2 regions of the Salinibacter pepae genome follow, and region 2 is predicted to be linked to the other one. Evidence: riboswitches for the same ligand, from Rfam matches in the RefSeq annotation. Region 2 holds a riboswitch; the other holds the start of a gene.
The links. A riboswitch is a leader RNA that binds a small molecule or an ion and turns the genes downstream of it on or off. The one in region 2 is predicted to bind S-adenosylmethionine.
Positions count from the first base shown of each region.

Region 1: it holds a riboswitch for S-adenosylmethionine, as region 2 does, so the genes downstream of both, OJA40_RS10515 (O-acetylhomoserine aminocarboxypropyltransferase/cysteine synthase family protein) here and OJA40_RS14015 (trans-sulfuration enzyme family protein) in region 2, are expected to answer to the same signal.

Region 1 covers NZ_CAMTTE010000001.1:2,525,972-2,540,223, forward strand. The annotation lists gene OJA40_RS10485 (PAS domain-containing protein) at 1-366, opposite strand, end outside; gene OJA40_RS10490 (efflux RND transporter permease subunit) at 584-3,799, opposite strand; gene OJA40_RS10495 (efflux RND transporter periplasmic adaptor subunit) at 3,872-5,122, opposite strand; gene OJA40_RS10500 (efflux transporter outer membrane subunit) at 5,183-6,673, opposite strand; gene OJA40_RS10505 (TetR/AcrR family transcriptional regulator) at 6,714-7,391, opposite strand; gene OJA40_RS10510 (peptidylprolyl isomerase) at 7,695-8,183, shown strand; SAM riboswitch class I at 8,291-8,406, shown strand; gene OJA40_RS10515 (O-acetylhomoserine aminocarboxypropyltransferase/cysteine synthase family protein) at 8,532-9,944, shown strand; gene metX (homoserine O-acetyltransferase MetX) at 10,057-11,115, shown strand; gene OJA40_RS10525 (aspartate kinase) at 11,246-12,199, shown strand; gene OJA40_RS10530 (homoserine dehydrogenase family protein) at 12,223-13,347, shown strand; gene OJA40_RS10535 (hybrid sensor histidine kinase/response regulator) at 13,523-14,252, opposite strand, start outside.
Region 2 covers NZ_CAMTTE010000001.1:3,316,126-3,330,377, reverse strand. The annotation lists gene OJA40_RS14030 (PspA/IM30 family protein) at 1-250, opposite strand, end outside; gene OJA40_RS14025 (thymidine phosphorylase) at 318-1,703, opposite strand; gene rpmE (50S ribosomal protein L31) at 1,852-2,106, opposite strand; SAM riboswitch class I at 2,285-2,408, shown strand; gene OJA40_RS14015 (trans-sulfuration enzyme family protein) at 2,502-3,725, shown strand; gene uvrB (excinuclease ABC subunit UvrB) at 3,802-5,877, opposite strand; gene OJA40_RS14005 (hypothetical protein) at 6,238-6,588, shown strand; gene OJA40_RS14000 (FG-GAP repeat domain-containing protein) at 6,619-8,457, opposite strand; gene OJA40_RS13995 (YncE family protein) at 8,509-9,582, opposite strand; gene OJA40_RS13990 (choice-of-anchor B family protein) at 9,667-12,057, opposite strand; gene accD (acetyl-CoA carboxylase, carboxyltransferase subunit beta) at 12,406-13,251, opposite strand; gene tsaB (tRNA (adenosine(37)-N6)-threonylcarbamoyltransferase complex dimerization subunit type 1 TsaB) at 13,365-14,066, opposite strand; gene OJA40_RS13975 (3-oxoacyl-ACP reductase) at 14,109-14,252, opposite strand, start outside.

The DNA of each region.
Region 1 (14,252 bases), 790 kb from region 2:
GGCCTTGCGGTCTGTGATGTCGGTGAAGTAGAGCGACAGCCCGCTCTCGTCGGGGTAGACGCGGACCTCGAACCAGCGGTCCAGGCCCGGGTCGTACCGCTCGAAGGACTGCCGCTCCTGAGTCGCCATGGCCACGTCGAGGGCGTCCTCCGCGGCGGTTCCCTGCGACTCCGGGAAGGCGTCCCACACGTGCCGGCCGATCAGTTGCGCCCGGTCGGCGTCCAGGATCTGTTCGGCCCGGTCGTTGACGTAGGTGTAGCGGAGGTCCGTGTCGAGGGCCACGACGCCCTCGCTTACGCGCTCAAGAACGGTGCTTCGTCGCAGCGCCTCGTCGTCGTCAAGGTTCTGCACGGCAGGAGAGATCATGTCGTCGGAGAACCGGGTGGGGCGAAACGGATGCGTGCTCGATCTGTCACGAATCACCTCGCAATGACCGTACCACCCCGGTGGGCCGCCCGGTCACGTTCTGGGTGCCTCCACCCCCCGGACGGGCGCTCGCAGGAAGCAGGCGGGCGGCCGTTGGTTGCGCGGGCCGGTCCGGAAGTGGGAGGGGCCCCGGACGGAAACATTTGCCGTTCCCCGTTCAGGCGGACGGGGCCTCCGAATGCCGCTCCTCGTACGGCCCGAAGTGCTTCACCGGCTCGTCGTAGCCGAGGAGGCGGGTCTGCACCCACCCGACGGCACGGTCCTGAAACATGGCGATTGAGGGGACGATCATCATGAGGACGGCCGTGCCGAAGACGATGCCGACCCCGAGGCTCACGGCCATCGGGATGAGGAACTGGGCCTGCACGCTCTGCTCCACGATGATGGGGAAGAGGCCCAGGAACGTGGTCAGGGACGTAAGCAGGATGGGGCGGAAGCGCATCTGCCCGGCCCGGACGAGCGCGTCGGGCCAGTCGCGGCCCTTGGCGCGCTCCTCGTTGGCAAAGTCGAGCATCACGAGCGCGTCGTTTACGATGACGCCGCTGAGGCCCACGATGCCGTAGATGCTGAGCAGGCCGAGCTGGATGTCGAGCATCAGGTGGCCCAGCAGGGCCCCGATCCAGCCGAACGGAATGGTGCTCATGATGACCAGGGGCTGGAGGTACGACCGGAAGGGAATGGCCAAGAGGGCGTAGATGGCAAACAGCGCGAGCAGAAACCCGATCACGAGGGCGCTCTGCGCCTTGCGCTGCTGCCGCTGCTGCCCGCCGAAGGTAAAGGTGGCCCCCGGAATCTCGCGCTGAATATTGGGGAGCACGCTGGACTGGAGGCTCGCTTTAACCGCGTTGCCGGTCGTGACGCCCGGGTCCACGTCGGCCGTCACCGTGACGACCCGGCGGCCGTCCTGCCGGTTGATCTGCGAGGGGCTGTACCCGAACGACACGTCCGCCACCTCTTCCAGGGGCACCTGCGCCCCGGCGGCCGTCCGGATGCGGTAGTTGCTCAGGTCCTCGATGGAATTGCGCTGGTCGTCGGGCAGCCGGGTGTAGACGCGCACCTCGTTCTGCCCGCGCTGGAGCCGGTAGGACTCCAGCCCGAAGAAGGCGGCGCGGACCTGGCCGGCGAGGTCGTTGAGCGAGAGGCCGAGCGTCCGGGCGCCCGGCTTCATCGCCAGTTCCAGCTCCCGCTTGCCCTGCTCCTGGTCGGACTTGATGTCGAACACGCCCCCGAAGCGGGCCAGGGAGTCCTGGACGGCGGCCACCGTCCGGTCGAGCTTGTCGGACGTGGGGGCCGACAGCTCCACCGAGACGGGCTTGCCCACCGACACCACGTTGGCGGTAAACGAGAGCGAGCGCGCGCTGGGCACCCGTCCGGTCTCCGCGCGCCATCGCTCCTCAAACTGGGCGGACGTGATGTCCCGCTCCTCCGGGTCGATCATCTCGAAGCTCACCTCGGCCACGTTGGCCTGTGTGGCGGTGAAGCCGCCCGCGCCGGGGTCGCTGTTGGCCTGGGGCTGACGGCCGACAGCCACGTACACGTTTTCGACGAGGTCCTGTCCGGCCTTCGCCTCGAGGGCCTCGATGGCCTCGTACCCCGTCTCTTGCAGGCGGGCCGTCATGCGCTCGGTGGCCTCCGGCGTGGTGCCCACCGGCATCTCCAACTGGGCGGTCACCAGCTTGCCCTGCACGCTGGGGAAAAAGGAGAACCCGATGTACCCGTTGCTGGCGAAACTGAAGGAGATGAACAGCATCGACACGCCCGCCGCGAGGGTGACCCCGTAGTGCCGGGTGGCGAACCGGAGGGCCGTCGTAAGCGGGCCGCGCACGAAGGTCCAGAGCTGGGCGGCCACCCACCGCCGCACCCGGTTGAGCGTGCGGATCGGGAGGGTGGGGGTGCCCGGTTCCTGGTCCGGGCGTTCCGACAGGTGGTACGGGAGGATCAAGAGCACCTCCACGAGCGACAGCAGCAGGACGATGATGACGATCGTGGGGATGTCCCCGAGAAATTTGCCGATCGTGCCGCCGATGAAGAGCAGCGGGGAGAAGGCGGCGACGGTCGTCAGGACGGCGAAGATGACCGGGATGCCGACGCGCTGCGTTCCCCGAATGGAGGCCTCCAGCGGGTCGCCTGTACGTTCCTGCTCGGCGTACACGTTCTCGCCCACCACGATGGCGTCGTCGACCACGATGCCGATGGACAGGATGAAGCCGAAGAGGGACAGGAGGTTGATCGACACGTCCAGGTACTGCATGAGGATGAACGTGCCCGTAAACGACAAGAAGATGCCGACCGAGGTCCAGAAGGCCAGCCGGGGGGCGAGGAAAAGGGTGAGCGTGAGGACGACGAGGAACAGCCCCAAGATGCCGTTTTCGATCAGCAGGTTGAGCCGGCTGCGGAGGCTCTCGGCCTGGTTCTGCCAGATGGCGGCCTGAACCCCGGCGGGAAGAGACGCCTGCAGGTCGTCGTCGAGGTAGGTCTTGACCGTCTCCTCGATGTCGAGGACCTGCTCCTGGCCCGTGCGGAAGACGTTGAGGATGGCGGCCGGCTCGCCGTTGAAGCGCGTGATGAGGTCGGAGTTCTCGGCAAATCCGTCCTGAATGTTTGCGACCTCACCGAGGCGCACCTTCGTGCCGTCGTCGCGGGTGAGGGCCACGATCTCCTCGAAGTCCTCCTTCGTGTAGTTCTGGCCCTCCGTCCGGATGACGATCTCCTCCTCGTCCGTCTCCACGCTTCCGCCCGGCAGGTCGAGGCTCCCCTCCCGCACGATCCGCGAGACCCGCGCGAGGCTCATGCCGTACTTGCGAAGCGCCTCGCGGGGGGCCTCCACGGAGATCTCGTAGTCCCGCACGCCCCCGATGCGCACGAAGGAGATCTGCGGGTTGCGCGTCAGGTCGTCCTTCACGCGCTGGGCGAGCTCCTTCAGGGTGCGCTCGCTCGCGTCGCCGTAGAGGGCAATCTGGAGCGCCTGCTGCCGGTTGGTGACCTCCGTGACGATCGGCTGCTCGGCCTCCTCCGGAAACGCGGTGATGCGGTCCACCTCGGACTTGATGTCGGTGCGGGCCCGCGAGAGGTCGGCACCGCGCTTTAGCTCGGCGGTCACCACGCCGCTGTTCTCGGTGGCGGTCCCCAGAATGCGGTCGATGCCCTCGACGCCCTCGATGCGGTCCTCGATGCGGCGCACGATGGACTGCTCCACCTCTTCGGGCGAGCCGCCGGGGTAGGTGACCTGGATCTGCACCGAGTCGAGACTAAACTCGGGGAAGACCTCCTGCACGGTGGTGAAGGCCGCCGCGCCGCCCCCCAGAAGGAGCAGAAGCATCAGCAGGTTGGCCGCTACGCCGTTGCGGGCAAACCAGTCGATTGCTCTGTTCATCGATCGAAGATTGGAAAATTACAGGTGGGCAGATTGAGGAAAGGAGACGCCAATTTTCAATCTGCAAATGTTTTATTGGCTCACGCGAATCCTCATGCTGTCGGTCTGGACGCGCAGGTCCGTTGTGATCACGCGGGTGTCCGGGGCGAGCGTCGGGGCGAGGTAGGTGTTCTCCTCCACCGTCTGGATGGGCTCGACGGTGCGCTCAGCCAGCATCGAGTCCCCGACCGCCGTCCAGACGACCGGCGGCTGGTCCGGCGCGCGGGTGTGGACCGCCCGGCGGGGCACCACGTGGTAGGTGCCGTTCCGACGGCCTTCGATGTCGACCGTCGTGTAGGTGCCAATGGCCAGCGGGGGGCGCGTCCGGCCCCGTGGTGCCGGGGGCTCCTCGGGCCGCCGCGACTGGATGGTGGGGGCCTGGTTGTACGGCTCCGGCACGCGCACCACCACGTCGACCGTCCGGGTCTGCTGGTCGATGGCCCCCTCAACCCGATGGACGCGCCCCTCCCACGCGTACGTCCGGTCGCCGTACGCGCTGGTCACCGTGGCCGGGAGCCCGGCGTCGGCGGACTGCCCACTCGTCGCCCACAGGTTTTCGATGAGGGCGGCCTTGCGGGACGGCAGGGACACGACGACTTCGGCCGCTTCCGTGCCGTAGACCGTAGCGACGGGCGTGCCGGGGGCCACGTACGCGCCGAGGTCGGCCTGCTTCCGGCGCACCATGCCGTCGAAGGGCACCTGGAGGCGCGTGCGGCCCAGGTTGGTGCGCGCGTTTTGGAGGGCGGCCCGGGCGCTTTCGAGGGTGGACTGGGCCTGTGCCACCTGCGGCTCGTTGAAGACGAGCCGCCCGAGCTCGGTGCTGTCGGGGGCGGGCGGCTCGCCGGTGCGGCCCCGGAGGCGCTCGTAGTCCTCCCGGGCGGCGCCCGCCTCCTCCTGGGCCTGCAGGAGCTGCACCCGGGCCTGCGTGACCTGCGCCTCGGCCTGCTGCACGGCGCTTCGGTAGTCGGCGGGGTCGATGCGGGCCAGGGTCGCCCCCGCGTCGAACCGGCCGCCGCTCACGAGCGCATCGGAGACGTCGACGAGGCGCCCCCCGACCTCGGCGGTCAGCTCAATCTCGCGGACGGGCCGCACGGTTCCGGTGCCGCGCACGAGGAGGCTGCCGGCACGCACGTCCACGGGAACCGTCGAGACCAGGGGGGACTGCGGCGGCGGGTCGCTCGTCTCCGGCGCCGGGGCGAACACGGTGAGCAGGGCCACGACGGCGGCGGTGCCGAGAAGGAGGCCGCCCCCGATGAGGGACCACTTGAGGGTGCTGGTGTCCATAAATCGAAGGGGTCAGTCAGAAAAGAGGCCGGACGATGGCAAGTCAGGAATCCCTGGGGGCTACCGGAACAGGCGCGGATCGTCGACAGGCTCCGCGTCCGTCCACGGCCCGCCGAGGGCACGATGGAGCGCGAGGCGCGCGTTCACGACGGCCAGCCCCACCCCGGCGAGACGCGTCTGCGCCTGCACGAGGGTGCGCTCCGCGTCGATCAGGGCGAGCACATCCCCCACGCCGCGCTCATAGCGGTCGCGCTGGGCCTGGAACGCATGTCGCGCGGTCTCCACCTGCCGCTCCACCTCGCGGTACCGTCGTCGCTGCTTCTCGTAGGCCACCAGGGACGCCTTCACCTCCTGAAAGGCGGTCAGGACCGTCTGCTCGTAGCGTGCGGCCTGCTGCTTGTAGCGCGCCTCGGCGGCGTTTAGGGCGGCGCGGAGCCGGCCGCCCTGAAACAAGGGGGCCGTCAGTTGGGCGGCGAAGCTGGCGAACACCTGCCCGGGATCCACCAGGTCGGCCAGCTCGCTGCTCTGGGTCCCGCCCTGCCCGGTCAGCGACAGGCTCGGCAGCATCTCGGCGCGCGCCACGCCGATCTCCTGGCGGGCCGCCTCCAGGCGGAGGGCCGCCCCGCGCACGTCGGGCCGCTGCATCAGTAGGTCCGCGGGCAGGCCCGCCGGCACCGGCTCGGGGGCAAGGGGAACGGTCATCGAGTCCGGGAGGAGCGCGCGCTGCTCCCCGGCGAAGCGGCCGAGGAGCGTCGCAAAGCGACTCTGGGCCTCGTAGAGCCGGCGCTCGAGGTCCGGCTGGTCGGCCTGGGCGGCCTGCAAGCTCTGACGGACGGTGTACAGCTGAAACGACGGCACGAGGCCCCGCGCGTAGCGGTCCTCGGTCACGGCGACGCGCTCCTCCAAGAGGCCGACCGTGCGCTCTCCGAGGCGCACCTGCCGCCGGAGGGACGCGATTTGGGCGTACGTCGAGATCGTCTGACTGATGACCGAGAGGCGGGCGGTCTGGAGGTCCGCGGCCGTGGCGAAGTACTGGCTGAGGGCCGCCGTGCGCTGGCTCCGCACGCGGCCCCAGAAGTCGAGCTCGTAGGAGAGGCCGAGCGTGGCCTGGTAGTCGGTAAACTCGAAGCGGTCCGGGCCCTGCCCCCCGCCGATGGCGCCGCCGATGCCGGTGTTGGCGGGCTGGTTCTGGTAGTTGCCCTGCCCGTTGGCCGTGACGCTCGGAAACAGGGGGGCCCGTGCAATCCGGAACTGTGCCGCCAGCTCCTCAACGCGCCCCTGGGCCTCCTCCAGATTGAGGTTGGCGGCAAGGGCGGTGTCGACGAGGGCCGTGAGGGACGAGTCTTCGTAGGCCGCCCACCACCGCGTGGCGTCGTAGGCGGTCGTGTCGGCGGCCGCGGCGGGCAGGGTGGTGTCGCCGGGAGCCGCCTCAAACCGGTCCGGGAGATCCCGCTCGGCGTCCGGGGTGGACATCTCCGGGGTCATCGAGCATCCAGCCACAGTGAGCGTCCCCAACAGAAAGCTGGCGATGAGCAAGCGAGGGCCTATCATTCAGTAGACGTTTCGACGTTGAACGGTTGAACGGATAACGCTACTCACGGGGGGCGGCCCGGGAGCCACTTCCCCCCTTCGGTCGGGGCGCAAGGCCGTGGTAGATGAGGTCGAACAGGTGCTCCTTCCGGGCCTCCACGAACGCGCCCCAGTCGTCCTCCGCGTCGGGGTGCATGATCTGCACGGTCGGCCGCGCCACGAAGAAAAAGAGGCAGGTCGAGACGACAGAGAGCATCGTGTGCTGCGGGTCGACGTCCCGAATCTCCCCGGCGTCCACGGCCGACGCGATGGTATCCACCAGAATTTGGGGCGGCGCATCGCTGGCGTTGGTCGGCTCCTCCAGGTGCGTGCCAAGCAGGCGTCCCCCGGTGAGGTTCTCCTGTACCATCAGGCGCATGGCCGCCTCGTCGGACCGGACGAATTCGACGTACCCGTCGATGAATGCGCGCAGGGTGTGCTCGAAGGTGGAGGCCTCCCGGAGCGACGTGCCGAACGAGGCCATGAACCGCTCCACCGTGTAGGTGAACACCTCCTCGTACAGTGTCCCCTTGTCCTGAAAGTAGTAGTGCAGCATCGCCTTGTTGATGTCGGCGGCGTCGGCGATCGCCTGCATCCGAGCCCCGTGCCGGCCCTCCCGGGCAAACACGTGGAGCGCCGCGTCGAAGATCTGCCGCTCCGTCTCGGAGTACTCGGAAGGAAAGGGGGAAGGGGGGGCCATGGAGAGCGCATCTGAGGCAGAAGCGATTGCTGTAATCGAAGGCCCACTGCTTGGTTCAACCAAATGGTTAACTGTCATGTAAAGAGAGGCGCCTCCCCGGCGGGGCCTGGCGGACCGGGGGCGACGTGAAGGCGGCGCGGTTTCGCCGAAGGGGACAGGGGCCGTCCAGGCGCGCTCCGGACCCGTCGCCGGGGCGGCAATGGGCTTTCCGGAAAGACGACGGCGGCCCCGAAACACCACCCCGTGCCTGCCGTCGGACAGGCGCAGTTGCGTTTTCCTTTTTGCCGATGTCCTCTTCTCGCCATGGCCGACCATCCGCAGTGGGACCACCCGCCCGACCTCCAAATCGAAACGGACGCCGTCTACGAGGCGGCCTTCGAGACCAGCAAGGGCACGATCCACGCTGAGCTCTATCCCGAGCACGCCCCCCACACGGTCAACAACTTCGCCTTCCTCGCCGACGAGGGCTTCTACGACGGCACGCCGTTCCACCGGGTCATTGAGGGCTTCATGGTACAGGGCGGCGACCCCACCGGCACGGGCCGGGGCGGACCGGGGTACGAATTCGACGACGAGATCGACAGCAACCCTCTCACGCACGAGACGGGCGTCCTCTCGATGGCGAATGCGGGCCCCAACACGAACGGCAGTCAGTTCTTCATCACGCGGGCGCCGCAGTCGCACCTCGACGGCAAGCACACCGTGTTCGGCGACGTGACCGATGGGCAGGATGTGGTCGACGCGATCGAAGAGAGCGACACGCTGAAGAGCGTCACCGTCGAGAAGCAGTAGCGCAGGCGACGCGCCGGCCACCGGCCTAGCTGGTTCTTCACAATCGAGCGTTGACATTGCCGGACGCAGCGCCTAGCATTGACGCTGCTACATTACTGGTAGCATCACATTCATCCAGAAGGGTGAAGGGAGCAGGCCCGATGAAGCCCTGGCAACCGCCGTCGGCACCCCCGACGGAAAGGTGCCCCATCCTGCCTCGACCGCTGTCGAGGAAAGATGAGTGGGATCCGCGACCCTCTTGGTTGCTGATCCCCATCTGCTTTCCTGGCGGCTGGGGATTTTTCTTTTGTCTCCGGTCGCGTCGGCACATAACGGAGCGCCCTCCGGGCCTGTCCACGGCTCTTCTGGATGAGCACTTGCATCCTCTTCATCCAGAGAGCCGATCTTTTTATGAGTGCCCAGAACGGACAGCACGACCCTCAGGAATCCGAGCGGCCCGACGCCCCCGAGTCGCCCCGCTACGAAACCCGTCAACTCCATGCGGGGCAGGAGCCGGACCCGGCCACCAACGCCCGGGCCGTGCCCATCTACGCGACCACTTCCTACACCTTCGACGATGCGGAGCACGGGGCCGACCTCTTCGCCCTCGAAGAGTTCGGCAACATCTACAGCCGCATCATGAACCCGACGAACGACGTCTTCGAGAAGCGGGTGGCCGCGCTCGAAGGCGGCGTCGCGGCCGTCGCCACCGCCAGTGGGCAGTCCGCCCAGTTTCTGGCCCTCAACACCCTCTGTGAGCACGGGGACAACATCGTCTCCACGAGCTACCTCTACGGCGGGACCTACAACCAGTTCAAGAACTCCTTCCCCCGCCGCGGCCTCGACGTCCACATCGCCGACGGCGACGACCCGGACTCGATCGAACGCCTGATCGACGCGGATACGAAGGCGGTCTACCTGGAGACGATCGGCAACCCGCGCTTCAACATCCCGGACTTCGAGCGGATCGCCGACATCGCCCACGCCCACGGCGTGCCGCTGGTGGTGGACAACACGTTCGGGGCGGCGGGCTTCCTCTGCGCGCCCATCGAGCACGGGGCCGACATCGTCACGGCCAGCGCGACGAAGTGGATCGGCGGGCACGGCACCACCATCGGCGGCGTCATTGTGGACGCGGGCACGTTCCCGTGGGACAACGGCCGCTTCCCCGAGTTCACCGAGCCAAATCCCAACTACCATGGCCTGCAGTTCTGGGAGACGTTCGGCCCGGACGGCGTGCTCGACACGAACGTCGCCTTCGCGATGCGGGCCCGGGTGGAGGGCCTCCGCGACTTCGGCCCGGCCCAGAACCCGTTCGGTTCCTTCTTGCTGCTGCAGGGCCTCGAAACGCTCTCCCTGCGCGTGCAGCGGAGCTGCGACAACGCCCTTGCGCTGGCGACGTGGCTCCGAGAGCAGGACGCGGTGTCGTGGGTCAGCTACCCGGGCCTGGAGGACCACCCGTACCACGAGCGGGCCAATCGGTACCTGGAGAACGGCTACGGCGCGGTCCTCACGTTTGGCGTGGAGGGGGGCGTCGACGGCGGCAAGCGCTTCGTCGAGAACGTGGAGCTGGCCAGTCACCTCGCCAACGTGGGGGACGCGAAAACGCTCGTTATCCATCCCGCCTCTACCACGCATCAGCAGCTGACCGAGGAGGAGCAGCAGGCCTCCGGCGTCGAGCCCGACATGGTGCGGGTCTCCGTCGGCATCGAGCACATCGACGACATCAAGGCGGACTTTGATCAGGCGTTTGCGGCGCTGCCCTCGCCGGCGGCTGCGTGAATTGAAGCGTGAAGCGTGATGCGTGAGGGGACGTCTCGGCTCACGTTTCACTTCTCACGCATCACGTTCCTCCCATCCTGCTTGTGCTGTGTAGTCTTTTCCGCCTCTTCCGATGCCAAAGACTCTCACCCTTCCCGAGTTCACCCTCGAAAACAGCACGACGCTGCGGGACGTGCCCGTGGCGTACCGGACGTGGGGCACCCTCAACGCGACCGGCACCAACGCCGTCCTGGTGTGTCACGCCCTCACCGGCGACACGAACGTGGCCGACTGGTGGGGCGGGCTCCTCGGGCCCGGCCGTGCTCTCGATCCCACGGAGGACTTCGTGGTGTGTCTGAACGTGCCGGGGTCCCCCTACGGCTCGGTGGCGCCGGTGACGGTGAATCCGGAGACCGGCGAGCGCTACGGGGCCGGCTTCCCGCCGTTCACGACCCGCGACACGGTCCGGCTTCACCGGCGCGCGCTGGAGGCCCTCGGTGTGCAACGGGTGGCGTGTGCCGTGGGCGGATCGATGGGGGGCATGCACGTGCTGGCGTGGGCCTTCGAGGCGACCGACGGCGGGGCGCCGTTCGTGCGGTCGCTCGTGCCCATTGCCGTGGGGGGGCGCCATACGGCCTGGCAGATCGGATGGGGGGCGGCGCAGCGGCAGGCCATCTTCGCCGATCCGAAGTGGCGGGGCGGTCACTATTCGCCGGACGCCCCCCCGACGAGCGGCCTCGCCACGGCCCGCATGATGGCGATGGTGTCGTACCGGTCCCGGTCGTCCCTCGACGGCCGGTTCGGGCGGGACGCAATGCCGGAACAGGACGGCACGCCCTACGCCGTGGAGAGCTACCTACGCCACCACGGGGACAAGCTCGTCGACCGCTTCGACGCGAACTGCTACGTGGCCCTGACCCGTCAGATGGACACCCACGACGTGGCCCGCGGCCGCGGCGACTACGCGGAGGTGCTGCGGGGCATCGAGCAGCCAAGCCTGGTCGTGGGCATCGACTCGGACGTGCTGTATCCGTTGTCCGAGCAGGAGGAGCTCGCGGAGCACCTGCCCAGCGCCACCCTGAAGGTGCTATCGGCGCCGCACGGACACGACACGTTCCTCATTGAGCTCGATGCCCTCAACGATCTTGTGTCGACGTGGCGGGCCAGCACCTGTTCGTCCGTGGCGGCCTGAGCCGCGATCCGGGCGTGGACAATGGCTGGACGACAGCCTCCCCTCTCCCCGGCGCCCCGGTGGAGGCATCCGCCACGGCACGTCATACCGCCCCACTACGCATCATCCCTCGCGACAGCACTGACTGATCATGCCTGATCGTTCCTTCTCTTCGACGGAATGCGCGTCCCGTCCCGTCCGCGTTCTCAAATTTGGAGGCACGTCGGTCGGCTCCGCCGAAGGCATAAAAAATGCGGTCCGCCTCGTCTGCACCGCCACCGAGACCTGTCGGCCGGTCGTGGTGGTGTCTGCCGCGGCGGGCGTGACGGACGCCCTCGTGCAGGCCGCAGAGGAGTCCCGGGCCGCCCGGGGCTCCGTCGAAGCCTGGACGCGGCGGGTGGGGCGGCGCTACCGCGCCCTGGCCGCGAACACCCTTGCCGACGAGGCGCTGCGGGCCCGCTACGACACCGCCTTGCGGGCAGAACGCTCGAAGCTGCGCCGCGCGCTGCGGGAGATGGCGGGGCCAAACGCCGCCGCGGCTCGTGACGTTGTGCTGGCCGCCGGCGAACGGCTGATGGTGCCGCTGCTGGCCGCCGCCCTCGACGCCTCCGGGTGCACATCGCAGGCCGTCGACGCGGCAACACTCATCCGCACCGATGCCGCGCACGGCGACGCGACGGTGCAGTGGGCCCCCACCCGGCGGCAGGTGCGCGACTGGCATCGGACGCGGGCCGCCGGCCTGCCGGTCGTCACGGGCTTCGTGGGGGAGACGGCCGACGGCAAGACGACCACGCTCGGCCGCGGGGGAAGTGACTGGTCCGCTGCCGTCCTCGCCTGGGCGCTGGAGGCGGAACGGATGGAGCGCTGGACCGACGTGGAGGGCCTGTACACCCGCGACCCGGATGCGCACAGCGACGCGCGGCCCCTCCAGCGCATCGACTTCGAGCAGGCCCGCGCCTGGACAAAAGCCGGACGGCTCGGCATGCACCCGTGCACCCTCGATCCGCTGATGGACGCCGGCATTCCGCTCCGCGTCCGGTGTACGCACCGCCCCGCGGCCCCGGGCACCCGCATCGTCCCCGCCTCAACCCTCGCTCAGGGGTAACTCTGCATTGATACACCCATAGGATGGCTTCTCATTCGTTCTCGACCTCTCCCCCAGTCGCCCCGTCAACGTCCTCGTGTTCGTCCCCGGTTCATGTATACGTGGCAGGCGTGGGGGACGTGGGGGCGGCCCTACTACGACAGATCGACGCCCGCGGGGACGCCGGGCGGGATCTCCGTGTGGTCGGCGCCTGCACGTCGCGCCGCGCCGCGTGGGGCGCCCCCAATCGCGAACCGGAGGCCCCGCTCGCCGGCGTGGACGAGGCCGCGCCGCCCGACTGGCCGGCCATCGTGGATCGTCTTGCGCAGGAGACGCCGCGCCCGCTCGTCTTCGTGGACGCGACCGGCAGCCCCGACGTGGCGGACTACTACGAACCACTCCTCCAGGCCGGGGTCCACGTCGTTACGCCGAGCAAGCTCGCCAACACCCGCTCGCAGGCCGCCTTCGACCGGCTGCGGGAGGCGGCGGCGGAAGCGGGCGTGCAGTACCGCTACGAAACGACCGTAGGGGCGGGGCTGCCCGTGGTGCAGACCGTTCGGAACCTCGTCGCCACCGGCGATCGCGTTCGTTCGATCCGCGGGGTCGTCTCCGGCACGCTCACCTTCTTGTTCAGCGCGCTGCGAGACGGGTCCTCCTTCAGCGAGGCGGTACGGGCCGCCGTCGACCGGGGGTACGCCGAGCCTGACGTGCGCGACGACCTTTCGGGGACGGACGTGGCGCGGAAGTTCTTGATCCTGGCGCGCACTGCCGGCTACGCCGTCGAGCCCACGGAGGTACAGGTCGAATCCCTGGTGCCGGATTCACTCGCCGATGCGCCCTACGAGGCCTTCCTCGATCGCCTCTCGACGGTGGACCCACACTGGCGGGAGCGGTCGGCGGCCGCGGCGGCCGAGAGCGCGGTCCTTCAGTACGTGGGCCGCTTTTCGCCGGAGGGGATTGAGGTGGGGGTTGAACCGGTGCCGGGCGATACGGCCCTTGGGCAACTGGGGGCACAGGAGAATCTGTTCGAAGTCACGACGGACCGGTACGCCGCCGTTCCCCTCGTCGTGCGCGGGCCCGGGGCGGGCCCGTCTGTGACGGCCGCGGGGGTGCTGGCGGACGTGCTCACGGCGGTTCGGGAGGCCCGTCCACCGTCGCCCCCGGCGTAAGTGGAGGTCCGCGTGGGGGGGGGAGGGCCGAGGTCGGCTCGGGCCCGTTGATCTCGATTCCCCGTGATGCCCCCTCGTTCGTCTGGCGTCTGGCGGTGCCTTCCTTTTTGGGATGAGAGTCGGGGCGTGTGCACGCCGCTCCGAACCGGTCCGGGCGCCTGCTTTTCCGCAGCGACTACGCGTCGGGGGCCGAGCGGTCCTCAGGCGGGGAGGCGGCCGTCCTCGCCTCGTCGGGCGCAGTGCCAAGGTCCAGGGCCTCGGCCAGCTCGTCTTTCCGAATCGGCTTGCTGAGAAACGCGTCCATCCCTGCTTCCAGGCAGCGCCTGCGGTCGTCCTCCGTGACGGAGGCCGTGAGGGCCACGACGTAGGGCTGTTCTTCAGACGGCATCTCGTTCCGGAGGCGGCGCGTCGCCTCCAGTCCGTCCAACTCCGGCATCTGCACGTCCATCAAGATGGCGTCGTAGGCGCGGTCGCGGACCGCCGCCAGGGCCTCCGCCCCGTCGGATGCGGTGTGAACCTCGTGCCCCATCTTCTCCAGCAGTTGCGTCGTCATCGTTCGGTTCACGGCATCGTCCTCCGCGAGGAGCACACGACGAGACGGCGAATCGGGGCCGGACCGATCGCCGTCCTGTCCCGAGCCGGCATTCTCACGACCTGTCAGAAGCGCGGTCAGCGTGTCGTGGAGGCTCGACTGCTTGATCGGTTTGTGGAGCCGAGAGGTGGGGGCCGTGGGGTCGGGTGTGGCGGCCGGCCCGGCCCCGAGGAGGACGACCGGAAGCTCCGTCCCGGACGCTCGTTCTCGAAGCTGAGTCGCCAGCGCGTGTCCGCTCATCTGCGGCAGGTGCTCGTCTATCAGGGCCACCTCGTGGGGACGGTCCGCGTCCAGCTGTTGGAGCGCCTCGTCT
Region 2 (14,252 bases):
CGCGGTCGGACTTGAGGGCGGTCTTGATGCGGTTGGAAAGCTGCTCGACCCGGTCTCTTGTCTTCTTGACCTCCTTCTCGAGCATGATCTTGTTCGCCTTCACCGTGGCGATGTTCTCGTTCATCTCCGGGACCTGATCGTTGAGCTCCCGGATGTTTTGTTCGAGAATCGTCCGCGGATCCTCCATCGCCGAGACGGCGCCGCCGAAGAGCGACTTTACTGCACGCTTGAATCGGGACCAGATAGACATGGCACGGGGAGCGGTATCGAAGGATCGGCGAATGTGCAGTTCATATACTTTGCACGGAAGTGGATTGTTACACCTCTTCCGCGGCGCCCTCCGATTCCGCGGCGCCCTCCGACAGACGGGTCCAGCCCTCGGCGTCGTAGCGGGCCTGCAGGGCCGGGGCGGCGGACGGAGGTGTGTCGGAGAAGGTGTACGCGCTACGCACGGCGGCCCGAACGGCCTCCAGGTCGGGCGTTCCGCCGGCGTGGAGCCGGGCGAGCACGTCCCCGTCGTCGACCGGATCTCCCGGCTTCTTGAGCCGGCTCAGGCCGGCGATCGGGTCGACCGACGCCTCTTTCGTCTGGCGTCCGGCCCCGAGCCTTACGGCGGCCTGTCCGATCGACAGGGCGTCGAGATCCGCGACGTAGCCCCCCGCCTCGGGCGGCGCGGTTACTTCGGCCACCGATGCACTGTCAGGCCGCCCGTCCGGATCGTCGAGGACCATTGGGTCTCCTCCCTGTGCCTCAACGAGGGACCGGAACTGATCCAGCGCCGCCCCGCTCGCGATGGCCGCGCGGGCCCTCTCCCGGCCCTCCGCCGGCGTCTCCGCGGCGCCGCCCAGAACAATCATCTCGCCGGCCAGGCCGCGGACAATTTCCATGAGGGCGGAGTCGGCGTGCTCCCCCTGCAGGCAGGCAATCGCCTCTCGAATCTCGGGCCAGTTTCCCACGGCCCGCCCCAGCGGCACGTCCATGTTCGTCATGACCGCCACGACGGGCGTGTCGTGCTCGGCCCCGATGGCAACCAGCGTCTCGGCCAGCGTTCGCGCGTCGGCGTCCGTCTTCATGAAGGCCCCGCGCCCGCACTTCACGTCGAGCACGAGGGCGTCGTTGCCCTCCGCGAGCTTCTTGCTCATGATCGAGGCGGCAATGAGCGGGATCGAGTCGACGGTGGCCGTGACGTCGCGGAGCGCGTAAATCTTCTTGTCGGCGGGGGCCACCGCCCCGGTCTGCCCGGCAATGACCCCGCCCACCTCTTCCACCTGCCGCCGATACCGCTCCACGCCCAGGTCCGTACCGAAGCCGGGAATGGATTCGAGCTTGTCGATGGTGCCGCCGGTGTGGCCGAGCCCGCGCCCGCTGAGCTTGGCCACCGGCACGCCGCAACTGGCGACGAGGGGCACGAGAATCGGGGACACCTTGTCGCCCACCCCGCCCGTCGAGTGCTTGCCCACCTTGGTGCCCGGCACCGAGGAGAGGTCGATGTGGGTGCCCGAGTGGAGCATCGCGTCGGTCAGGGCGGCCGCCTCCGCGGCGGAGAGCCCGTTGAGGTACGCCGCCATCAAAAACGCGCTCATCTGATAATCGGGGACGGTGCCTTCGGTGTAGCCGTCCACGAGGGCCCTGAGATCGGCCTTCGACAGCGACTCGTCGTCACGTTTGGCCGCGATGAGGGGGACGGGGTTGACACTGCTCATACGACTGGAGAATGGTGGGTGGGTGGAACGAGGGGCGGGGGCATGCCTGGATTCCGACCGCCGGCCTCCGACAGGCTCTCCCCTGAAAAACGAAAAGGCCACCCGCTGGGCGCAGGTGACCTTCGCCATTCGAAATGGGACCCGTGGCCTACTCGTCGGCGGTGTCTTCCGTCTCTTCGTCGTCTCCCTCGTCGTCATCGGTAAGCCCGTACCGGCGGTTGAACTTCTCGACGCGGCCGGCCGTGTCGACGAACTGACGGCGGCCGGTGTAAAAGGGGTGGTTTGTCGAGTCGACCTCGGTCTCGTACGAGTCGGTTTCCATGGTGGACCGGGTCGTCATCTCGGTTCCGTCCGCGAGTTGGATGGTGACTTCGCTGTACTCAGGATGCAGGTCGTTTTGCATAATGGGGCCGTCGGTGGACTCGCTCAGTCAGTCAAGAAGCATCGTCGACATTGGTGCACGACATTGTCCCCCGAAAGTTTCGGGGACGTGTCGCCCGTGCGTGAAGAACGAGCGAGGGCCACGCGCCCCAACGCATCGGCTTCTTGACACCCCGCCTCCCGTTCCTTAGAGTTATGGTGTCTCATCAAGAACGACCGAGGGAACAGGCCCGTCGACGTCGTGGCAACCGGATCGCTTCGCCCATCGGAGCGATCGTCCTGGTGCCAACTCCTGCCCCGAACGCCTCTGGGGACAGATGAGAGGAGTGCTTCGGCCGCGGCCATCTGCGTTCCAGGGCTCGTCCTCTGTCGTCTTGGTGAGGCTCCACGCTTCTGCTCACCGAGACGACTTTTCTTATGGACCTGGACCCGGAAACCATTCTCTCCCTGGCGGGCCAAGACGTCGACGATTCCTACAACAGCGTCGTCCCGCCCCTCTATCAGTCGGCAATCTTTCAGTTCGAGGACGTCGGCGAGACGAAAGGCTACGACTACACGCGCAGCGGCAACCCGACACGTGCCTCCCTGGAAGAGACCCTCGCCGAGCTCGACGGCGGGGCGGGCGCCGTGGCCTGTGCCACGGGCATGGCCGCCGTGTCGACGGTCACCTCGCTCTTCGGCGCCGATGCGCACCTGATCTGTGCCCACGACTGTTACGGCGGCACGGAGCGCCTTTTCTCCCACCTCGACGACCAGGGCAAGCTCTCGGTCTCGTACGAGGACCTGTCCGACCACGACGCGCTGGCGGACGCCGTGCGCCCCGAAACGGAAGCCCTCTGGGTGGAAACGCCCTCTAATCCCCTCCTTCGCATCGTCGATCTGGAGGCGCTCGCCGAGTTTGCCGACGCGCATGGCCTGCGCCTCATCGTCGACAACACGTTCCTCTCCCCGCTCCTGCAGCGGCCCCTCGACTACGGGGCCGACCTCGTGGTGTACTCGACGACGAAGTACCTGAACGGCCACTCGGACGTGGTGGGCGGCGCCATCATCGCCCGCACGGAGGCTCTGGCCGACCAACTCGACTTCACCGCAAACGCGCACGGCACCGTCGCCGCCCCGTTCGACAGCTGGCTCGTGCAGCGCGGGGCGAAGACGCTGCCGGTCCGCCTGCGCCAGCACGAGACCAACGCCCGAGCCCTCGCCCACTTCTTGGACGACCACTCGGCGGTGGACCGCGTCTGCTACCCCGGCCTCCGCACCCATCCCAGCCACGAGCTCGCACGCGCCCAGCAGAACGGATACGGCGGCATGGTCTCTTTTTTCGTGGACGAGGAGCAGGTCGACGTGAACGAACTGCTGCGCTCCACCGACGTCTTTGCGCTTGCCGAATCGCTAGGCGGCGTGGAGTCGCTCATCGAGCACCCCGCCACCATGAGCCACGCCTCCATGGCCCCCGAGCAGCGCGAGGACGCGGGCATCACCGACGGGCTCATCCGCCTCTCCGTGGGCATCGAGTCGACCGACGACCTCCGGGCGGACCTGAGTCAGGCCCTCACGGCAGGCGCCGAGGCGGCGGCGAGCGGGCACGACACGCCCGCTCCCGCAGAGGCCCAAGTCCCGTCCTCAGAGGGAGCGTGCTGAGAGGCTGCATCCACGGTCCCGGCGGGGGGTCGGAAGCGAGCGGCCGTTGCCCTCCCTGCTCCCCCGCCTCGACATTCTACTCTCCGCTCTCGGCGAGCTCCTCCTCCAGCTCTTCGATGCTGTCTCGGAGCTCGGCGGCCCGCTCAAACTCGAGGTTCTCGGCGGCCTCTTCCATTTCTTCTCGCATCTGGTCGACGAGGTCCTCCTTCTGGTCCTCCGAGAGGTACTCGACCACCGGGTCGGCCACCTCGCTGGAGAGCTGATCCGGGCTGCCGTAGTGGTGCCGGGAGCCGGACTCTTCTCCCTCGCTCTTCTCGTCGGCGATCGCCGTGCCCATCTTGATCTCGTCGGGGGACTTCCGGATCGGTTCCGGCGTTACGTCGTGTGTCTCGTTGTACTCAAGCTGCCGCTCGCGCCGCCGCTCGGTCTCGTCGATCATTTTCTGCATCGCGTCGGTGATTTCGTCGGCGTACAGAATCACCTCCCCGTTCACGTTGCGGGCGGCACGGCCGGCCGTCTGGATCAGCGAGGTCTCCGAGCGCAGAAAGCCCTGCTGGTCCGCGTCGAGGATGGCCACGAGCGATACCTCCGGCAGGTCCAGCCCCTCCCGCAGGAGATTCACGCCCACGAGCACGTCGTACTCCCCCAGGCGCAGCCCGCGAATGATGTCCACCCGTTCGAGGGCGTCGATGTCGGAGTGCATCCAGCGGACGTCCACCCCGTAGCTGTCGAGGTAGTCGGCCAGGTCCTCGGTCATCCGCTTCGTAAGGGTCGTTACGAGCACGCGCTCGCCCTTCTCGGCGCGTTTGCGAATCTCCTCCATCAGGTCGTCCACCTGATTCCCGGTCGGCCGGACGTCGACCTCGGGGTCGGGAATGCCGGTGGGGCGCACCACCTGTTCGACGAAGACGCCCCCACTCTGCTCCAGCTCGTAGTCGGCCGGGGTGGCGCTCATGTAGATGGTCTGCGGCGTCAGCTCCTCGAACTCCTCGAACGTGAGGGGGCGGTTGTCGAGGGCCGACGGGAGGCGAAAGCCGTGCTCCACCAGCTTCAGCTTGCGCTGCCGGTCGCCGTTGTACATGGCCCGCACCTGCGGGATCGTGACGTGGCTCTCGTCCACCACCAGCATGAAGTCGTCGGGGAAGTAGTCGAGCAGGCAGTAGGGGCGCTCGCCCGGCTCGCGGCCGGTCAGGTGCCGCGAGTAGTTCTCAATGCCCGAGCAGTAGCCGACCTCCTGCATCATCTCAAGGTCGAACATGGTGCGCTGCTCCAGGCGCTGGGCCTCCACCATCTTGCCTTCCTCCCGCAGCACCGCCAGCCGCCAGCGCAGCTCCTCCTTGATGTCCTCGATGGCCCGTTCCAGGCGATCGTCCGGGGTGACGAAGATCTGCGCCGGGTACAGGGTAAACTGGTTCACCTCCTCCAGTTCGCGCCCGCTCTCCGGCTCGAACAGGGCCAGGCGGTCGATCTCGTCGCCCCAGAACTCGATTCGAAGGGCGATCTCCTCGCGGTAGGCCGGGAAGATGTCCACCACGTCCCCACGGACCCGAAAGGTGCCGGGCGTGAATTCGATGTCGTTGCGCTCGTAGAACAGGTCGATGAAACGGCGCAGCAGGTCGTTGCGCTCCACCTCCAGGCCCCGCTCCAGCGGCAGGATCTCTTTCTGGAATTCCGCGGGCGAACCGAGGCCGTAGATGCACGACACGCTCGCCACCACGATCACGTCGTCCCGCCCGCTGACGAGTTCGGACGTGGCCCGGAGCCGCAGCCGCTCGATGCGGTCGTTGATGGCCACGTCCTTCTCGATGTAGGTGTCGTTGGGGACGATGTACGACTCCGGCTGGTAGTAGTCGTAGTACGAGATAAAATACTCAACAGCATTATCGGGGAAGAACTGCTTCAGCTCCCCGTAGAGCTGGGCCGCCAGGGTTTTGTTGTGACTCATGACGAGGGTCGGCTTGTTCACCTCCTCGATCACGTTTGCCACGGTGAAGGTCTTGCCCGTCCCCGTGGCCCCGAGCAGGGTCTGGTGCTCGTCGCCCCGCCCAACCCCGTCCACGAGCTCGCGGATCGCCTGCGGCTGGTCGCCCATGGGCTCAAAGTCCGACTCGAGCTGAAACTGATCCGTCCGGTCGTTCAGGACCTCCGTCATGTCCGCATCGCGATTGTTTGCAGAGAAGAGTCACAAAGGAATTGAATCCGCTCGCATCTGTTGGGTTTTGACCGGTCCTTCAGAAATTTCACCGACGTCATCGTCCGCGTCACGGTCCAGTCGGGGGCTCTATCAGGCGGTTCAACGGAGAGGTACCGTACATTCCAGAACTCGTCGCTGAATCTTGACCGGTTTCTGACAAAAAGATGTGGGCGCACTCCTAGTTTGGAAGCGGTTCCATATTTAAAGGATGCCTATTTCTATTCTGTGTCGGCCTAAGTCAGCAGGCCGGCGCGAATTCGCATGCCCGTCGGTACGTCGCCCATCGCCTGCGCTCTTTCCAATATGCTTGCCCCCACGGTGTCCGCTCAGTCTGACGAGGCGTCTCCCGATTCCGAGGGCTCGTTTTCGCCCGCCAAGCTGCCTCTCGACCGTCCCGCATCGAGTCTTGAGGAGGCGGTCGAGCAGTTGCAGGGCCGGCCCGAGGAGGAACTGCAACGGGCCCGGAAACACCACCGCCGCGCCCTGACGGCCCTTCGGGACGGGGCGTACGAGGCCCTATCGGAGGAGACGCGCGATCGGCTTACGAATCAGTTCCGCTCTGGCCTGCGCGCCTTGAATCAGGCACTGGACGAGGCAGGGGCGTCCCCCCCGGACGACGGCACCTCCTCGTCGACCTCGCTCGGGGATGTGCTCACGGGGCTGTGGTGATGATCCCGGGCACGAGCGCCCCAAGTCCCTCTACTCCGTGGCGGACGAGGGCTGGAAGAGGACAAGCCCGCCACGCTTCCCCCCCACGACGAGGTCCGTTCTGCGATCCCCGTCCAGGTCCCCCCAGGCTGGCGTAGCATTTCGGGGAATGCCGTCGAGGTTAACTGAGGTGGGCGGCCCGAACTTCAAGCCATCGGTGCCGCCCTGGTTGCGAAGCAGGACCAGCCCCGTCTTCGTCCCGACCAGCAGGTCCAACCGCCCATCGCCGGTCGCGTCGTGGAGCGTGGGGGCGGCCCGTCCGTTCAGCTCTGCGAGCGTGACGCCCTCCGAGGCGAAATTCGGGGACGCCTCCCCCCCCGTGTTGCGGTGGAGCGTGAGGGTCCCGCTGGCAGTGCCCAGCACGAGGTCCGGCGCGCCATTGTCCGTCACGTCTCCCAGGGCCGGCACGACGTTGCTCCCGCCCGACAGGCCTTCCAGGGCCCCATCGACCGCGTCAAACGTGCCGTCGCCCTGGTTCTCGTGGTAGGAGAGGGCGCCCTGCCAGGTCCCGAGAATGAGGTCGTCGGTCCCGTCGCCGTTCAGGTCAGCGAGGGCCGGGGCGTAACGGTACGCGTCCGGCAGGTCCAGGGGCGAACGTTTCCGGAGGCGAGGGGGGCCGTCGTCACCGGTGGGGGTCAGCGGGTACACCAGAGAAGTCTCGCCCTGGGTCGGGTCGATTTTGTTTGCCACGAGCACGTCGGTCTGGCCGTCTCCCTGAATGTCCCCGAGGGCGACGGTGCTTTCGCTCCCCACGTCGATTCCCCCCGCAAACTGGCGCGTCCGGAGCTGATATCCGTCCGCCGTGTGCTCGTAGAAGTAGAAGTTGTCCGCGAGACTGCTGTTGGACCCGCTCGATCCCCCGAGGACCCCCACGAACAAATCCGGGCGTCCGTTGCCGGACCAGTCGGTAAAGGCGGGGGCGTTGTACCCGCTGGTCAAAAGCGGATTCGACGACGGAAAGCGCTCCGGCTGTCCACTGAGAACGGGGTTGCCGCAGGTCCCCGTGTTCTCGATGAGGAGCAGTCCAGGCTCGAAGAAGTCGCCCCAGAACAAGTCGGAATCGCCGTCGCCGTCCACGTCCGCAAAGGTGAGGGTGTTGGCCCCGTGAAGCGACGGCCCCTTCTGGCCCGTCCCCCCGACAATCCTAATGCCCTCAAACTCGTCCGTCACGTGGGCGAACTGGGGCATGCCTTCCGTCCCGTCGACCGACTCGTAGCGGGTGATGGTCCCGTCGAGCCGCCCCAGGAAGAGGTCCAGCCGACCGTTGCAGCCAAGGTCCGTGACGTTCGGGATGTTCTGACGGTCCGAGAAGATGGGCTCCCCCTCCACGGTCCGCAACGTGTCGGCGTACAGCTCAAACGTCGGCGCCGTGGCCGAGCCGACGTTCCGATAGGCGCGGAGATGGCTGTACGGCTCTTCCGTGAGCAGATCGGGCACCCCGTCCTGGTCAAGGTCCGCAAACCGGTACCATTCGCCGATTTGCAGGTCCCGGTAGTGGTCCGTGCGCCACACGAGGCGCGAGGAGTCCCCCTCGGTGACGTGCTCGAAAAACGCGAGCTGGCCGGGACGTTCCTGGACAAAGAGATCCGAGTCCTCGTCCCCGTCAATGTCCACAAACTGCGGGCGCGGCGCGTTGAAGCCGCCGTAGAACGGGTTCGAAATGAGGGCGCCGTCGGTGTCGGCGACCTCAATGGACGGCGCCACTACGCGCTGGTAGTCGTCCGGAAACGAGGCCGACGAGGCGTCCGGAGACACCGATTGCGAGGACCCGGCACAGCCCACCAGGAAGATTCCGATGAGGCCGACGAGGAAGGCACGAGCATGTGGCATCGAGACGACAAGGGCAGTCACGTCAGCGGAGCACGAGGATTCGACCGGCCGCTAGGAGCCAGTGGGCTGCGCCCCGCCAAAGGTGCCAACCCCGGTGGGATAAGTCCCCACCTCGATTACCTTCACGATCTCGTTGGTTCGCGTGTCGATCACCGTCACCGTTCCGGCCTCGGGATTGTCTCCACGGGGCTCGTAGGTGCCCTCGCGGTTGTTGTTGGACACGAAGAGATGCCGTCCGTCGGCCGAGAGGACCGTGCCGTGGGGCTGGGCGAGGCCGTCCCCCCGAATCGTAGCCTGCACCGACGCGTTGTCGACGTCCACCACACTAATCGAGTTCGACATCTTGTTCGGGACGTAAGCCAGGCCGCTTTGGCGACCGATGACGGGATGCCACGGCTGGCTCCCCACCGCGAGGGTGTCGGTCACGGACAGGGACGGGGCTTCACTGGCGTCGAACACGAGGAGCTGGCCCGTCTTCTGGCCCCCGGCAATGAGCGTTGCCCCGTCGGCCGTCGCCGCAAACTGGACCGGGGTTTGGGTCGTCCCCTCCAGCCGCGTCAGCTGCGTCTCGCGCGTGTCCGTGTTGATGCCCATCAACTGGTTGGTGCCCAGGCTCGCAATGAAGGCGTGCTCCCCGTTTGGCGTCACGGCCAGGGGATGAGGACGCGGAAAAAACGTCCCGACCCGTTCCATGATCTCCATGTCGGACCGCTGAATCATGCCCAGGCTCTTCGGCGGGTTCACGGCGCTCATCGATCGGCCCGCGTACAGCACGTCCTTCGACGGATCGAGGGCCAGAAGCCCCGGCACCTCGAAGTCGTCGAGGCGCGCAACGATCTCATTCTGCCGGTTTATCTTGAGGATCGTGTTCGCCCCGATCAGGCTCACGTACCAGTGGCTCCCGTCGGGCTCGGCCACGACGTGGTGCGGCTTCGCGTTCTCCGAGAACCCGCGTTCCTTGAGGTCAACGGTCGTCTCGACGGCCATCGACGCCATGTCGATCACCGAGACGGTGGCCTCGCCCTGATTGCACACGTACAGCTTCGGGCTTGAGGCCTGCCCCCACGCCGGAAGTGTGGCGCACAGGAGCATGCCGACGATCAAAAGCGAAAGGAAACGACGCATGATCACGCGTGAGAATATCGGTTCGGGAAAATCAAACCAGTGCGGCCGCGCGGACGATGCCGCCGCGGGCCCCGACACCCTGTTCTAGAGCTCCTGCTGTGATTCCTCCAACACGAACAGGCCCTCGCCAATGCTCGACACGATGATGATGCCGCTTTCGAAGTACGGGTAGTTGCTCCAGGAGCCCTGGAAGCCCGCCTCATTGCTGTCGTACGGCTGCGTGTCGAAGTGGGCCACCTCTTCTGGGCTTTCGCGGTCGCTGATGTCGAGGATGCGCAGTCCACTTTTGTAGTTGGACTGGTACATCGTGGTGCCCCGCACGTAAAGGTTGTGGTCGGAGGACTCGTTGGACAGGTACAGCTGGTTCACCAGCTTCGGGTTGTCGAGGTCCTTCATGTCCCACACCAGCGTCCGGGTCTGACCCGCCTTGCCCTGCAGCTCGTCCAGCTCGTCGTTCTGGTAAAAGTAGCGCTGCTGTTCGTCGAACCAGCCCTGGTGAACGTAGCCGTAATCCGGGTACGAGGCCGTCGAGATGGCCGAGGTGCTGTCCTTGTTGGTGACGTCCGCGACGCTGATCGCCGTCTCGTTGGAGCCGACGCAGATCTCGCGGCCCTGATACTCGGGATCCGGGCCTTCGTAGACGACACACTGGGCATCGTGGCTGTAGCCGGTGCCGGAGCGGCCCGTGGAGGGGTCGGAGAAGCAGCCCTCAAAGGTGGGATTGAGTGGGTCCTGAATGTTGATCATGTGGAGCCCGCCGCCACAGGTCTTGCCGCCGCCGCTACTGCCCACGGCGTAGGCGTAGCCCGTCTGCTCGTTGATGACCACGTTGTGGACGCTGTTGACCTGATCGTAGAGGGTGTCGTGGTCGAACGTCACGGGCATCTGGTCGGCGTCCACGTCGCGGAGACGGGTCAGGTCGAAGACCTGCATGCCGTGATCCCCGGCGTTGTCCGCCACCACGAACGCGTGGTTGTCGTAGACCTTGATGTCCCGCCAGGAGTTAATCCGGGCGCCCTCCGTCAGCGGCAGTTCGCCCACGAATCGCGGATTGGTTGGGTTGCTCACGTCCACGAAGGCCGTTCCGTCGGTCCGGCCTACGAGGGCGTACTCCGTTCCCGTCTCCGGGTCGGTCCAGCCCCAGATGTCGTTCAGGCTGATGCCGCGCTCACCGCCAATGGCCTTGATGGGGAGGAAGGATTTCATGTCGACGCCTTCACAGGAGAACTGGGCGACGCTGCCGTCCGTGCAGTCTCGCTCCTCGCCCGTCATGGCACTGAGGGCCTGTCCGGTCGAGGGGGCAATGGGGGTCGTGCGAGTCCACTCGCCGGACGCGATGGCGTAGAGCCCCATCGTGCCGGCTCCGTGGTCGTCCCCTGGCAGCCCCGTCGCAAGCACGTCCTCATTGCCTGCGAGCGTAGCCCCCAGTCCATTGCCGGATTCCGTCCCGGGGTGCGTCACCCGGGTGACGCCGGTCCAGGCCCCCTCGCTGTGTCCGTAGCGGTAGAGGGCCCCGCTCCGGTCCGACGCGCCCGGCGCCCCGACCCACAGGTCCGTGCCGTTGTAGGCGAAGGCCGCCCCGAAGAGGTGACGGGATGCACCGTCGAACGGAAGAAGCCGGCCGTCGACGGTCCAGCTCTCCGCCTCCGCGTCGAACGAGAGGGTGTACGCCAGCCCCGTTGCGTCGTAGGCCCGCGGGGCGCCGACGAGCACCTGATCCCCGACCGCCTCGATCGCCGTACCAAATCGGGCGTTGCTGCTTAGCTCTCCGGGCGTGATGGTCTGGAGCTCCGTCCAGCCGTCGGTGCCCTGGTGGAAGGCCACGACGGCCCCTCCCTCGTGCTGCGGCGCCGTGGCGAGCAGGTGGTCCCCGGACGTGAGCAGGGCACTCGCAAACCCGGCGTCCGCCCCCACCTTCTCACTCCGGAGCGTTTCGGTCTGTTGCCAAGTCCCGTCCTGCCGCTCGAAGACGTGGACGGCACCAGTCGTCAGCGTGTCCCCCTCCGTCATCGACACGGTCGCGGAGGTACCGACGAAGAGCCGATCGCCGTCCAGCACCACGCTCTGCCCGAAGTCCGAGGTGCTGTCGGCAGCCGTCAGGCGGGCGCTCTGGGCCCACCCGTCCGCGCCCGGTTCAAACACGTAGGCAGCGTTGGCCGACGGGGCCCCCACAACGACCTGATCGCCCGCCGCGTCGAGGGCCGAGCCAAAGCTGTCGCCGACTTCACCGTCGGTCGCCTCGAAGTAGGCGGCTTCCGTCCAGCCGTCCATTTCGTCTTCGTAGACGTACACCCGCCCAGGGGTGTGGATGTTCTGCGATTCCCCAACGAACACCCGGTCGCCCTCCACATCCAGGGCACGGCTAAAGCCGTTCATCTGAACGGCCGAACCGGTGGGCGTCGTCTGGGCCGAAGCGGGGAGGCCCCAGACCACGAGACAAAGTGCGATGCTGAGGAGGAGCGATATTCGTTTCATGAGGATCGGAGGAGGTATCCGCGGAAAGTACGAAGCGAGAATCAAGACCGAACGACATTCCATGATAGCCATCTCCGTCGATGGGGTTTCGGAGATGCCACCAGGCATTCTTCACACCCTCGTAATGAGACCTGGGCGCTCGGGAAGGCCTTTCACGGTCCGATCGTGGCCTGATGTCCGGCCCCCACGCAGAGGGCCTCCCGGTCTGGAGGTGGCGGGTCGGGACGGGACCCGACCAATCTTCTCTGCCCGTCGGGAAGGATAACGTTTCGCCGCACAAAAAAATAAAGGGCCGGTCTCAACGAGCGGAGGCCGGCACCAAGACGGGGCGAAAATGGAGGGGGCAGCCTACTCCATCAGGAGGTTGAGCAGCCGGATGATGCGACGGCGGAGGCGACGCCGGTCCACGATCATGTCGACGAACCCGTGCTCCTGCAAAAACTCCGACTTCTGGAACCCCTCCGGCAGATCGGACCCAATCGTTTCCCGGATCACGCGCGGCCCGGCAAACCCGATCAGCGCGTCCGGCTCGGCGATGTGGATGTCCCCGAGCATTGCGAAGGAGGCCGTGACGCCGCCCGTGGTGGGGTGCGTTAGGATGGAGATGAACGGCAGCCCCGCCTCGTCGAGCCGGGTAAGGTGCGCACTCGTCTTGGCCATCTGCATGAGGCTGAGGGCCCCTTCCATCATGCGGGCCCCGCCGCTCTGGGCAATGGTAATAAGCGGCATGCCCTCCGTGTAGGCGCGCTTGATCGCCCGGGCCACAGTTTCCCCAACGACCGATCCCATCGATCCCCCAATGAAGCTAAAGTCCATGCCCGCCATCGACACGGGATGTCCCCCAACGGAGCCGGTGGCCGCCTGAACGGCCTCGTTTTGGCCCGTCTCCTCCACGGCGCTCTCCAGCCGCTGGCTGTAGGGCTTGCGGTCCTCAAAATTGAGGGCGTCCACCGAGCGGAGGTCGGTGTCGTGCAGGTCGTAGTCGCCGTCGTCAAACAGGAAGCCGAAGTACTGGTGGCTGTCCATCCCGAAGTGGTACCCCGACCCGGGGAAGACGAGCAGGTTTTCTTCCAGTTCGCGCCGGTTGGTGATTTCGCCGGTCTCCGGGCACTTCACCCACTGCCCCTCCGGCATTTCATTCTGTTCTTCGCGGGTGGTACGAATGCCGGCCTTCTCGCGCCGAAACCAGGGCATAGCAGGGGAGGTGACGAGTGGGAAAAATCGTGTGCGAACCAGCAGGGGGCCCAGGGGGCGGGGATCGCCCTAGCAGAAAATCAGAAACGCCGCCCGTAAAGTCCAAACGAAACTCAGTCGAAGGGGGACGGGGCCGGGGTGGCATGCACGTCTTTTACGTACAACGGTTCGACCGTCGCCATGTCGTCGGGGCCGTGCATCGCAAGCTGCCGGCGGCCGCAGCGGGCCACCCCCCCCGCCGACGGGGGCCTCTCGTCGGCGGGGAGCACCGTGCACGTGAACGCGTCGCCGAGAGCCGCCCGACTCTTCGGCGCCCCGTCCCCGACGAGCCACAGCCGCCCGTCCACCCTCCCCACCCAGCCGGACAGGTCGTCGACCGGCAGCGCCGTCGGGGACGCGTGCTCCTCCATTCCCTCGATCGTTCGCCGGTACGCCCCGGCGTACACCTCGTCCCGACGGGCGTCGAGCAGTGCGCACACTACATCTCCGGGCGCGGCGACCGGACGCAGTTGGGCGGCGTAGGCCGCCAGCGTCGGCACCCCCACGAACGCCGCGTCGGTGGACAGCGCCCATCCCTTTGCCGTGCTCACCCCGATGCGGAGGCCCGTGTACGACCCCGGCCCCATCGATGCGGCCACGGCATCCAGGGCCGCCGGCGTCGCGTCGGCGTGGTCGAGCACATCTTCGACCAGCGGGGTCAGGCGCTCGGCGTGCACACGGGGGCGGTGGAGGTGGGCCTCCGCAACCACCGTGTCGCCGTCCAGGACGGCCGCGCCACAGGTGGAAGTTGCGGTTTCGAGGGCAAGAAGAATCACGAGCGCGGGATGGAGGTGAGGGGAGCACGATTCGGGCGGGGGCTACTGCATCACGAGGCCGCCGTCCACGATCAGGTTCTGCCCCGTGACGGCCCGGGCCCAGGGGGACGCGAAGAAGAGCACCGCGTCGGCCACCTCCTCCGGGGTGGTCACCGTGCCGCGCGGGGTGTTCTGGCGGATGGCGTC